Linked DNA regions of Prochlorococcus marinus str. MIT 1013. Each later gene encodes a partner of the first gene's protein in a complex. Links are inferred from orthologs where the notes say so. Each region holds a gene or a part of one and is shown on either strand. Other genes may lie near its edges.

Region 1 (8,428 bases):
TTTATAGAAGATACAAAAAAGGGAAATAAATCAGTATGCATCTTGCATTTCATAAAAATCTGGCTGAACATAGTCCTTCCTAAGTGGCCATCCTTTCCAATCTTCAGGCATTAAAAGTCTTTTAGGATGAGGGTGGCCTGTGAAGTTGATACCATACATATCGAATGTTTCTCTTTCTTGCCAATCTGCTCCTCTGAAAAGACCGTATAAACTAGGAACAGTTAAGTCCCCATTTCGAGTTAGGAATACTTTTAATCTTACTTCGCGAGGTGAAAAATCTTTTTTAAATTCACTCATTTCTATTAAATTATAAAAACAAACAATATTTAAACCAGGACCTTCATCGTATCCACCCTGGCATTGAAGGTAATTAAACCCATCATTTTTTAACGCTTCAACTATTGATAAAAGATTGCTTGGCGTAATTTTTATTATTTCAACTCCTAAGTGATCATCTTGGAGAGGAATGTGGTCAAATCCATTTTTAGAAAGCCAAACGCTTATTGGACCTGAGATTTTTTCTTCTACTACAATTTCTGAATCGTTTGTCATTTTTTTATAAGAGATGCTTAATTGCTTGAAAGTTCTTCAGATATTTTTTGAACCTCTTTTAATGATTGATCAAATTTTTCAGATAAGGAAGGATTTAATGCAATTAGTTGGGATTTTGCATTTAGATATTGTCCATTAACTTTTGACTCTGCTCTCTTCATCCTATGAGGAATAGTTAAATAACGATGAGTTTGAGTGATCTTTGATCTTTCAGAGATAGATTCGTTGGCAACTTTTTTTCTTAATTTGATCACAGCATCAAATATTGCTTCTGGTCTTGGAGGACAGCCAGGAAGGTAAAGATCAACTGGTATTAATTTGTCAACACCTCGAACTGCCGTAGTTGAATCTGCGCTGAACATGCCACCAGTAATAGTGCAAGCTCCCATAGCAATTACGTATTTCGGATCAGGCATTTGCTCATATAGTCTTACAAGGGCGGGTGCCATTTTCATAGTTACAGTACCTGCAACTATTAGTAGATCTGCTTGCCTAGGAGAACTTCTAGGTACTAATCCAAATCTATCAAAATCAAATCGAGATCCAATTAAAGCCGCAAATTCAATAAAACAGCAAGCAGTTCCATAAAGAAGAGGCCAAAGACTGCTTAATCTCGCCCAGTTGTGAAGATCTTCAAGGCTAGTAAGGATTATGTTTTCGCTTAAATCATTTGTTACTGTTGGCGTTGCCACCGGGCCACAAGAAGCTTCTCTAAGGTTTCTTGCGGCTTCAGAAGAGGGAGATTTATTCAAATTGTTCAAAGGATTCAACTCCATTCAAGGGCACCTTTTCTCCATGCATATGCTAATGCAACAACCAATATTGTGATGAAAACAAGTGCTTCAATAAATGCTAATAACCCAAGTTTGTTAAATGCAACTGCCCATGGGTAAAGGAACACCGTTTCGACGTCAAATATAACGAAAACAAGAGCAAACATGTAGTAACGAATATTAAATTGGATCCATGCTCCCCCAATTGGTTCCATGCCAGATTCATATGTAAGCTGTCTTTCTCCTGCTTTACTGCTAGGAGAAATTAGCTTATTTGTTGTGAGCGCAAGAATAGGAACTGCTCCAGAAATAAGAAGAAATCCTAAAAAATACTCATAACCCTGAAGGGTAAACATGAATGAATTACTGATTTCAATATCAGTTTGACAGTCATTTTCTAGATTAGTGCCATAGAGTTGTTATGTGTGAAAGTGAAAACTGTGAGTAAAGACAACAAAACAGAAACAAATCCTTTGGAAGATTTCAATTCTGATGAAAAACAAAACCAAGTTATTTCATTTGCACCAAAAAACTCAACCGAGGAATTTGATCCAAAAGCAAATCGCTTCGAATGTATTAGCTGTGGTTTTATTTATGATCCTGATGAGGGTATAAAGAAGCTTAATATTGAGCCAGGAACTGCATTCTTAGATATAGATAGAGAGAAGTTCAGATGTCCAGTCTGTCGAGTAGGATTTGTTGGATACAAGGATATTGGACCTAAATCAAAGCCTAGTGGATTTGAAGAAAACCTTACATATGGCTTTGGATTTAATAAACTTCCTTCAGGCCAGAAAAACGTTCTTATTTTTGGAAGCCTGGCTTTAGCTGCTGCCTGTTTTCTCTCTCTTTATTCTTTGAAATGAAACGTCTGTTTTCAAATGTCATTAATTTGACCCTTGTCTTAATAGTAGGAGTAGCTCTTAGTGGTTGTACTGTTAGTAATGCATCCATTGGCTCATCAAGCCCTTGGACACAAGTCGACCTAGATACTGAGGCAAATCCTCTAGATGCTGACTTTGTTGATGACAAAAATGGGTTTTTAGTTGGCACCAATAGGTTAATTCTAGAGACAAATGATGGCGGAATTACCTGGAAAGAAAGAAATTTAGATATCCCAAGCGAAGGTAACTTTCGTCTAATAAGCGTTGATTTTAAAGGCCCAGAAGGTTGGATTGCAGGTCAACCAGGATTGATTCTTCACACAACTGATGGAGGGAAAAATTGGACTCGTCTCGATTTGGGAAATAAGTTGCCTGGAGATCCATATTTGATAACAACAATTGATAATGATTCTGCTGAGTTGGCAACTACTGCTGGAGCAATTTATAAAACAACTGATGCTGGTGAGAATTGGGAAGCAATAGTTGTTGATACTTCAGGCTCTGGAGGCATAAGAGAATTAAGACGCACAAATAATGGTGGTTATATAAGTGTAAGTAGTCTTGGTAACTTCTTCTCAGTATTAAGTCCAGGTCAGGAGTCATGGAGCCCTCATCAAAGAGCAAGTAGTAAGAGAGTTCAGAGCGTTGGTGAGCAGCCAAATGGTGATCTATGGATGCTTTCTAGAGGAGCTGAAATCAGGTTTAATGCAGATTCGGATGATATCGACTCCTGGTCAAAACCCATAATCCCAATCGTCAACGGGTATAACTATCAAGATCTTGTTTGGGATCCATCTAAGTCGATTTGGGCAGCTGGAGGAAACGGAACTTTATTAGTGAGCAATGATGATGGAAAAACTTGGGAGAAAGACCCTGTTGGTGAATCTGTTCCTACTAATTTCATAAGAATTCTATTTGTGGACGATTCAAATAGTGTCAATCCTAAGGGATTTGTTTTTGGAGAAAGGGGAAATTTATTGCGTTGGAATGGTTGAAATCATCAAAAATTCTATGATTTCCATGACTCTGTGTAACCACCTTGCAACAGAGATCGTTTCTTTTGATTTCGCTTGATAAGATCACTGAGCTGATTAAGTGAGGCTATGGCTGCCGGCTCTACCGGGGAACGCCCGTTTTTTGAGATCATTACTAGTGTCCGCTATTGGATTATCCATGCTGTGGCACTTCCTGCGATCTTCGTGGCAGGATTCCTATTTGTGTCTTCTGGGCTTGCCTACGACGCTTTTGGAACTCCTAGACCAGATACGTATTTTCAGGCTGGAGAAAGCAAAGCTCCTGTTGTTGTTCAGCGCTTTGATTCCAAGGCTGAACTTGACACGCGTCTGAAATAACCAAATTTCATCTGATTGCTTTTTTATCCATGCAAGTCAATCCAAATCCAAATAAAGTTCCGGTTGAATTAAACCGAACAAGTCTTTATCTTGGACTCTTACTTGTTTTTGTAATGGGAATTCTTTTTTCCAGTTACTTCTTTAACTAAATCTCTTTATCATGAGCAAATTAAAAGGACCTGATGGGCGAGCAGGAGATCGTCTGCCAAATGGTATGCCTGCAGTCTCCTGGCAAAGACGGTGGACAGAGGGAGCACTTCCTTTATGGTTAGTGGCTACTGCAGGTGGAACAGCTGTTATTTTTGTTCTTGGTATTTTCTTTTATGGTTCATACACTGGTATTGGTAACGCTGGTTAGTTTTAACTAGAAAAATACTATTTATTTGAAATAACTTTAAAACCAACTGGCATTAAATGTCGGTTGGTTTTTTTTAAAGCCAATATTTATCTGTAAATAATTTGATCTTGTTTTTAGTTGTATTTGGTACATGCTCTTTTGGAGTGACTAGCGCATTTTTTAATGCATTATGAAAAGAGCTTGAAGGCCTTAATGATGAGATTCTTTTGGCGGCAGCAGATATTATTAATTTTGCAAAATTTGCATTTTCCTGAAGATTCTCAATGACCATCTCGACAGATACATTTTCGCAATTTTGATTCCAGCAATCATAATCAGTAACCATGGAAAGGCTTGAATAAGCGATTTCGGCTTCTTTTGCTAATCTGGCTTCCGTATGGTTTGTCATGCCTATGACTGAGCATCCCCAATCTCTATATAATTTTGATTCTGCTTTTGTTGAAAATGCTGGCCCTTCCATAGCAAGATATGTTCCTCCAATATGCATGCTTTTTTCTTTGGTTAAAAGTTTTTCTATTTCTTGCGACAGTATTTGAGAAAGAATTTCGCAAAATGGATTTGCCATGCTTATGTGAGCTACAACTCCATTGTTGAAAAAGGTCAATGGCCTTTGATGAGTTCGATCAATAAATTGATCAGGTATAACAATGTCGCAAGGTTTGATATTTTCTTTTAATGAACCCACAGCTGATGCTGATATCAACCATCTAACATTTAGATAACGCATAGCCCAGATATTTGCTTTATATGGAATTTCACTTGGATTTAAGGTATGTTTCTCTCCATGGCGAGCTAGAAAAACAATCTCTATTCCAAATAGATTGCCTATTAGTAATTTATTAGAAGGCTTTCCATAGGGAGTGTCTAAGCTTAATTCGACTATGTTTTTAAGATTTTCTATCTTATATAGTCCGCTTCCGCCAATAATTCCTAATCTAGCTTCTTTGAAATCATAGGTATCTGATTGTGTTCCAGAAATATTCAAAAAATCATGTTCAGTGATCATCTCGTTCTTGCTGGTGGTGGTCATACTCATGCCCTTGTGATGCTTCGATGGGCAATGAATCCAAAATTGAAGCCTGCTGGAATGATTACTTTAGTCAATAAATCAAGTACTACTATTTATTCTGGGATGTTTCCAGGTGTCATAGCAGGTAAATACAAGATTGATGAAATACTAATTGATTTGAGGAATCTCGCTTCAAAAGCAGGAGTTTCATTTGTGATGGCAGAAATTGAGGGGATTGACCTTAAGAAAAAAAACTTACTTTTATCAGGACGCCCAGAAATTGAATATTCTTTATTATCTATGAATATAGGAACAAAAACTAACTTCAATTCTAAATCTGAAATTGCATGGGATAAAGATTTAGCTGTTCCCATTAAACCTTTTTCTGAGTCTTATAAATTTATTGTCGATCAAGATATTCACAAGGATAATTCTTCTGCTAAACCATTTGTAATTATTGGTGGCGGATTCGCTGGGATAGAAATAGCTTTTTCTTTAAGAAAAAGATGGCCAGAAAGATCAATTATATTAAAAGTTAAATCTCGAAGAAAATTTAGTAAAAATCTATTAAAAAAATTAAAAGATTTAAAGATTCAGATCATAAAAAAGGACCCATCTGTTTTATACCCAACATTAATATGTACTGGTAATAAATCATTTGAATGGATAAAAGATAGTGGTTTTCCTATAGATGAAAATGGGAGGATATTAACAAAAAAAACTCTTCAAGTCCTTAATTATCCAGGGTTATTTGCCGTAGGAGATTGTGGAGTTATTAAGGATCATCCCCGCCCTTCTTCTGGAGTATGGGCTGTTCGCTCAGCAAAACCATTGGCAAAGAATTTAGAGAGAATCAGTAAAGGTTTAAAACTTAAGGAATGGAAACCTCAACGAAAAGCAATACAACTTTTAGATATCAACTATATAAACATGAAATCCAAAGCTTTTATTTCTTGGGGTGAAGTGATTATTGGCCCTTTTGATTTTCTATCAAGATTAAAAGAATCAATTGATAAAAAATTTGTCTCGAAATTTCATTTTATTCAAGATATAAATACAGAAATGCTTGCGGAAAAGGAGATGATTAAATGTAGAGGTTGTGCAGCAAAATTACCATTTACCCCATTAAGCTCAGCATTAAAAAAATTAGATTTAATAGAATCTCCAAAAGATGATTCTATTGATATAGGAATATTAAATTCTTGTAAGACTTTAATACAAAGTGTAGATGGATTCCCTTCTTTAATTAGTGATACATGGCTAAATGGAAGGCTTTTGGCTTTTCATTCTTGCTCTGATATTTGGGCATGCGGAGGATCTGTGATCTCTGCACAATCTGTTGTGAAATTGCCATCCTTACCTAATGATTTACAGCAAGAGTTATTATTTCAAGTATTGGAAGGTATCAATTCTGCTTTATCTATTCAGGGGGCGAAACTTATAGGTGGACATACATTAGAATCAAGAAAAACATCTAAAGAGCCATTCTCTCTAGGAATTGAAGGCTCGTTAACTGTTAACGGAGTTATTGATGATAAAAAATATTTTTGGTCTAAGGGAGGAATGAAAAAGGGAGATCAAATTCTAATTAGTCGTTCGTTAGGTACTGGAATAATATTTTCTGCATTTATGAATAGCCAAGTAAAACCTTATGTACTTGATTCTGTTTTAAAAGAAATGAATAAAAGTCAGCATTATTTAGTTGATTTTATTTATCAATTAACAAATATAAATTCAAACTCAAAAATTGTAAATGCATGTACTGATATCACTGGTTTTGGTTTGCTAGGTCATTTATCTGAAATGTTGGAATCTACAAATAGTGATCGATTAAAGATGAACATAGAACCCTTAAAAATTATTCTTGAGCTAGATCATATACCTATATATGATGGAGTTAAAGAACTTTTAGAAAAGGGTTATGAAAGTACTTTAGCCTCTTCAAATCAGGTTTTTTTAAAAAATATTGATGGAGATAAAAACTTGAGATTTGAGCTTGTCTCCAATGATTTTGTTCCTAATAAATCGCTTTATAATGCTATGCTAAAAATTTTAGTAGACCCACAAACATGTGGACCTTTGGTTGTTAGTTGCCCATCGATTCATTCAGAAAAACTAATAGAGAAAGGACCTTGGATTCGAATTGGGTTTGTTTCTGAATAGATACTTATTAATAATTCAGGAAAGACTTTTTTTATCAATTAATTTCATTCTTTGTCGTTTTATTTCAATTCCTATTTCTGGTCCAGGTGTCCAACCTTTAGCTATTAAATCCTCTCCTTTTATTGGAGACTCTATATCCTTCCAATTGTATAGCCAAGATTTTAAGTATTCTTTTAGAGGGTTTTCTTTGTATATTTCAAGTATGAATGAAGATTCATTAGCATTTATTTCCTCTAGAAAAATTGTCCACTTGGATGGGGACCACTTTTTATATAAATTATTAGCTGTTAGATTTTCAAGATATTTGCTTAACTTAAAGGCTCCTTCTATTATTTCTTTTTGTTGTTGATCTAAGTTTAATCTTTTAGCAAGATAAATAGGGTCTTTAGATTCATAAACTAATGCTGTTAGAGGTTCAATGTTTGACTTCTTTGCAATGAATATTTTTTCGATAAGTCTTTGATCATTCTGTAACCTCGAATCTAATATTGTTAATCCTCCCCAATCTTGTAGATTTTTTAATGCATTTTTCCAATACTTACTTTTTAAAAGCAATACGAGTTCCATTTTTAATCTTATTGATAATGCTGAAGGTGCTAAATCAGCTTTATCTCCAATATGCCAATTCCAAGGCCAACGATTTATAGTATCTTTTATTTGTCTTAAGGCTTGATTTGATAGACGAAAATCTAACTTGGCTGAATAGCGAGAAGCTCTAATAATTCTAGTTGGGTCTTCTAGAACGCTTGATTCATGTAAAAAGTCCATTTCCTTGTTATTTATTGCATCTAATCCTGAAAATAAATCTATTAGCCTATTATCTTTCAGTTCAATTGCCATAGCATTTATATTGAAGTCTCTTCTAATTAGATCCTCTTTGATAGTTGATGATTCGACTAATGGATTTTCTCCAGGTATAGGGTAAGTTTCTTGACGAGCAGATGCAATATCAACTTTTATGCCATTAATTGTTATTTCTGAGGTTTTATAAGTTGTGTTATTGCGTATGATTTTTACTCTTTCTGGCCCAAGAACTTTTTGCAATTTTTTTACATAGATTGATGTCTCGCCTTCTATGATTAAATCTAGATCATTAAAGATAATTTTATAATCTTTATTTTTAGAAATTTTTATTAAGTCTCTAACAACTCCTCCAACTATCGCTATTGAATTTATATTAACTGAGATTGCTACATCTAATAGAATAGATAAGATTCCATTGGGTAATTCTTGTATCTCTTTTTCAATTTTATATTTATCAAATAATTCCATGATAGATATAATTTTTAATTGATTAACATGTCTTGTTTGAATTTTACTAATCTATTAATTTCAAT
Region 2 (4,596 bases), 120 kb from region 1 along the record:
CTTTATAATTAATTTTTGATTTTGTTGAATCATGAAATTAATAATTAATATCAAGCCATTTTCATTTCAACTAACACGAAAGTTAAAAACCTCGCAAGGAAGTATTCATAACAAGGTAGGTTTGTTGTTGCAAATAAAAGACTCAGACGGGAATTACGGATGGGGTGAAGTATCACCTATTGAGAAAAAGGAATTACAAAAAAGTATCCAAAGTCTTGATTTTATTGGAAGAAAAACTACAAAAGATTCAATAGAAAATTATTTATGTGAATTACCAGGAGCACTTGCTTTCGGATTAGGAAGCTGCTTAGCCGATTTAGAAAATCTCACTAAAAGCAAGTTAAATTTTGAAGGCTTTGACATCGCAAAATCAGCTTATCTTTTACCTACAGATATTGATCCATTAGAGTCAATAGTTAAATATGTAGAGGTATCAAATGACAAGAAAAGTTTTTGTACAATAAAATGGAAAGTATCTCACCAAGCAAATAACTTTAAGGAAGAGAAAACATTACAAAAAATCTTAGATATTTTACCAAAGAATTTTAAACTTAGAATTGATCCCAATGGAGGATGGAGTCGCGAAAAAGCACAAGAATGGATTAACGAACTTAAAAACGAACCTCGTTTGGAATGGATTGAACAGCCACTCCCATCAAAAGATATTGAAGGTTTATTTTCATTAGCTAATCAAATTCCAATCGCACTAGATGAATCTTTGGTTGAATTTCCATATTTACGAAAAACATGGAAAAGTTGGCAAATACGTCGCCCTGCATTAGATGGTGATCCTAGATTACTGTTAAAAGAAATAGAACAAAAAGATAGTCAAACAGTTATAAGCACAGCTTTTGAAACTGGTATTGGGAGAAGATGGATTAATCACCTCGCTGCCAGGCAAATCAAAGGGGGAAATCCTTGTGCACCTGGACTTGCACCTGGATGGTGCCCCAAAGGCCCACTCTTTAACAACAATCCAAAATTAGTCTGGGAAGCCGTATGAGCAAAATTGCAGTTGTAAAATGTATTCCTGAAAAAAACCTGGAATGTTCAAAAGAAATTTTGAACAATTTTGAAAAGCACAACTGGGTATATCTAGCACCTCCAAAAGATCAAACGAAAATTCCCACATCGTCAACTGTACCTGAAGGAAAAGGAATAATCATTTCAAGTGGGGGGAGCATTGGAGGACCAAATCTTTGTTTACAATCAATTAAAAATCTAACTAATTCGGCTTTGGCAACTGGAAATTGGTTAAAGAATCATGGCCTTAAGCCAAATGAGTGCATCATTCTCAATTCACTACCTTTACATCATATAAGTGGTTTCATGCCTTGGTGGAGACATCACACGTGGCGATCGGAGTATCACTGGATTTCACCTTCTTTAATGCATAAACCACTTCAACTTAAGCAGTTTAGTGAAGCATTAACTCATAAATATAGACGTCCATTGATCACATCCCTAGTTCCAACTCAATTATCGTCTTTGATTGATAATTCTGATGGTTTAAAATGGCTTCAATCTCTAGCTATAATCTGGGTTGGAGGGGCTTTGATCTCCACAGATCTTGCTGACAAAGCGCGAAGAAAGTCTATTAATCTAGCTCCTTGCTATGGGGCTACCGAAACTGTTGCAATGGTGACTTGCCTAAGTCCCAAAGATTTTTTAAAAGGAAGTAATAGTGTTGGGTTCCCTCTCGAAGATGTTGAGATAGAAATCAGCAAAAGAAATTCCCTTAAGATTAAAACTAGTAGGATTGCAACTTCAAAATGGAAAAATGATAAATTCGAATCAATTACAGACGCAAATGGATGGTGGGAAGCAGGCGATTTAGCGCAATACATCACTCTCGACAATAGAAAAGCAATACAAATCCTAGGCAGAAGAGATTCAGCTATAAATTCTGGTGGTGAAACTATTTTCCCAGAAGATATCGAAATGGAATTAATGAAATTAATCTCGAAAAATCAAATCCCAATTAAAGACATTTTTGTAGTAGGAGTTAGTGATAAGAAATGGGGACAACGTTTAGTTGCCTTAACTAAATTCAAAGAAAAAGGAATCAACAAATATCCAATTATCTCTCTTCTGACTGATCTCATTGAAGACTGGCAACCATCCAAAAAGCCACTGAACTGGTACGATTGTCCAAAACTTTCAAGAAATATCAATAAAAAATGGGAAATAAAAAAATGGCAAGATTGGATAGCCTTTAATAGACCTATTAACTAAAAACTCAAACTAGATTCATGAAGCCACAAATTTATTTGCTTAGATAATGCACATATGTCTCTAGTAATTGGATTTATCGATACATGTTTAATATTTACCATGCCGATTTTCTCACCATTTTTTTTTAATTTAAATCGAAGTACAAATGAAGAGTCATTTATCTTCTCTGGATTTAGTTCGATATTGATAATATCTCCAACATAAAGTGGTTGAAAATAATTTGCTTCACAATGAACTACTGGCAACGCTACATCCAGTTGGCTTGTATTGATTTGGTTTGTGGGAAAAATTTCTTGTAAAACTACTCCATATTTTTTTAAACTTGCTTCCCAAGTTTCATGACACCATCTGAATAATTCAAGAAAATGCACCACGCCGGCAGCATCTGTCTCACCAAAACGAACGGTTCTTTTCAAACATAACCATTCTCTAGGATGACGCTTTTCCAAAGAACCTATCTATCAACAGAACCCATAATCACATCAATAGAACCTAAGATAGCCATTATGTCAGCGACCTTAGCTCCCTTCAGTATGTGAGGAAGTATCTGCAAATTATTAGAATCAGCCGCTCTAATTTTAAACCGCCAAGGAGTTACATCATTATTACCTTGAATAAATACTCCTATCTCTCCTTTCCCAGACTCAAGGCGTGTATATAATTCACCATTAGGAATCTTAAAAGTAGGTGCAACCTTCTTAGCGACATATTGATAATCAAAGCCTGACATATCACCTTTTTTTTCCTCAACTGTCCTTTTTGCCTCAAGATTTTCTGTTGCCCCCCCTGGAATCATCTCACAAGCTTGTCGCAATATTTTTAAAGACTGTCTCATTTCTTCAATACGAACTCTATATCTTGCATAACAATCCCCCTCTTTCTCCCATGCAATATCCCATTCAAAATCGTCATAACATTCATAATGATCTACCTTTCTCAAATCCCATGGAACACCTGCAGCCCGAAGCATTGGACCAGAAAGACTCCAGTTAATCGCTTGCTCTTTTCCAATCACACCTAAACCTTCTATACGTCTACGAAAGATAGGGTTATTAGTTATCAATTTTTCGTACTCATCAATCTTCGGACCAAACCAATCACAAAAATCTTTGCATTTTTCTAACCAACCCCAAGGCAAATCACATGCAACGCCACCAATACGAAAATAATTATTATTAATCAATCTTTGACCAGTTGCAGCCTCCCATAAATCGTAAATCATCTCTCTTTCTCTAAAAATATAGAAGAAAGGAGTTTGAGCCCCTACATCAGCCAAAAATGGGCCTAACCATAACAAATGATTAGCGATCCTATTCAACTCAAGCATTATCACTCTGATATAACTTGCTCTCTTAGGTACCTTTATATTTGCTAAACGCTCAGGAGCATTAACAACAATGGCTTCGTAAAACATACCAGCCGCATAATCCATGCGACTCACGTAAGGAACAAACATAACGTTTGTTCTATTCTCAGCAATTTTCTCCATCCCTCTGTGCAAGTAACCAATAACTGGTTCACAATCAACAACATCCTCTCCATCAAGGGTTACGACCAATCGCAATACCCCATGCATTGATGGATGATGTGGCCCAAAGTTGACCACCATTGGCTCCGTACGCGTTTCAAGCTGCGTCATTGGGCCCAACCAAAGCAATGTCTAAATACTAGTGAAAACTTATGAAAGAAGGGCCAATTAGTTCAAGTTCTAACTTTAATCATGTCCCAATAATGGGGAAAGAAATAATTCAATCACTAAAGGAATTACCAAGTGAATTAACAAAACAAGGATTAATTATTGATGCCACCATTGGAGGAGGGGGGCATTCAGCTCAAATACTAGAGAATTTCCCAGGAATCAAAATTATTGGGATTGATCAAGATCCAATAGCTAGAGAAGCAGCATCAAAAAGATTAATAAAGTTCGGCACACGAATAGAAATAATCTCTACAAACTTCGCAGACTTTTCACTTAACAAACAAGCCATTTGCGTCTTAGCGGATCTTGGAGTTAGTAGTCATCAACTTGATGAGCCTTCACGAGGTTTTAGCTTTCGTTTAGATGGTCCGGTAGACATGAGAATGAATCCTGAGAAAGGTCTAAGTGCAGCCGAACTTATTGACACTCTATCTGAACAGGATTTAGCAAATTTAATATATAACTTAGGAGAAGAAAAACGTTCTAGACGTATTGCAAGAAAAATCAAAAATGATCTTGCAGAAAATGGAGCATACAATGGAACTCAAGCTCTTTCTTATGCAATTGCCGGTTGTTTTCCACCCAAGCAAAGACATGGCAGAATTCATCCTTCAACTAGAACTTTTCAGGCTTTAAGAATAGCTGTTAATAATGAATTGGAA

The links. The genes of interacting proteins can lie anywhere in the genome.
Region 2: the proteins of O5633_RS10195 (region 1) and O5633_RS09580 are in contact, whole or in part, in a cryo-EM structure (PDB 6ZJN), measured with the Thermus thermophilus proteins. The link is inferred for Prochlorococcus marinus str. MIT 1013 from one-to-one orthologs. Residues at the interface, in WP_096411116.1 of Thermus thermophilus: Glu45, Ser46, Asn48, Pro50, Ala51, Gly52, Glu53; in WP_223903221.1 of Thermus thermophilus: Met26, Thr27, Asn29, Gly31, Pro32, His34.

What each region holds. Positions count from the first base shown.
Region 1 is NZ_CP114778.1:1,800,929-1,809,356, forward strand. What follows is about bases 1-2,940. They hold O5633_RS10195 (NAD(P)H-quinone oxidoreductase subunit 3), read right to left. Parts: upstream 1,682-2,940; coding sequence 1,319-1,681; downstream 1-1,318. Other genes in these bases: O5633_RS10180 (gluconeogenesis factor YvcK family protein), read left to right, coding at 1-29; O5633_RS10185 (NAD(P)H-quinone oxidoreductase subunit J), read right to left, coding at 31-552; nuoB (NADH-quinone oxidoreductase subunit NuoB), read right to left, coding at 570-1,328; O5633_RS10200 (rubredoxin), read left to right, coding at 1,838-2,191; O5633_RS10205 (photosynthesis system II assembly factor Ycf48), read left to right, coding at 2,188-2,940. In the rest of the region: more of O5633_RS10205, read left to right, coding at 2,941-3,204; psbE (cytochrome b559 subunit alpha), read left to right, coding at 3,313-3,561; O5633_RS10215 (photosystem II reaction center protein L), read left to right, coding at 3,591-3,710; O5633_RS10220 (photosystem II reaction center protein J), read left to right, coding at 3,722-3,919; mtnP (S-methyl-5'-thioadenosine phosphorylase), read right to left, coding at 3,993-4,925; selenide, water dikinase SelD, read left to right, coding at 4,911-7,091; O5633_RS10235 (CCA tRNA nucleotidyltransferase), read right to left, coding at 7,107-8,363; O5633_RS10240 (ATP-dependent helicase), read right to left, coding at 8,410-8,428. UniProt on the Escherichia coli protein: NDH-1 shuttles electrons from NADH, via FMN and iron-sulfur (Fe-S) centers, to quinones in the respiratory chain. The immediate electron acceptor for the enzyme in this species is believed to be ubiquinone.
Region 2 is NZ_CP114778.1:1,682,426-1,687,021, reverse strand. What follows is about bases 1,783-4,596. They hold O5633_RS09580 (NAD(P)H-quinone oxidoreductase subunit H), read right to left. Parts: upstream 3,875-4,596; coding sequence 2,690-3,874; downstream 1,783-2,689. Other genes in these bases: rsmH (16S rRNA (cytosine(1402)-N(4))-methyltransferase RsmH), read left to right, coding at 3,916-4,596; O5633_RS09585 (acyl-CoA thioesterase), read right to left, coding at 2,232-2,684; O5633_RS09590 (AMP-binding protein), read left to right, coding at 1,783-2,235. In the rest of the region: menA (2-carboxy-1,4-naphthoquinone phytyltransferase), read left to right, coding at 1-12; O5633_RS09595 (o-succinylbenzoate synthase), read left to right, coding at 32-1,003; more of O5633_RS09590, read left to right, coding at 1,000-1,782.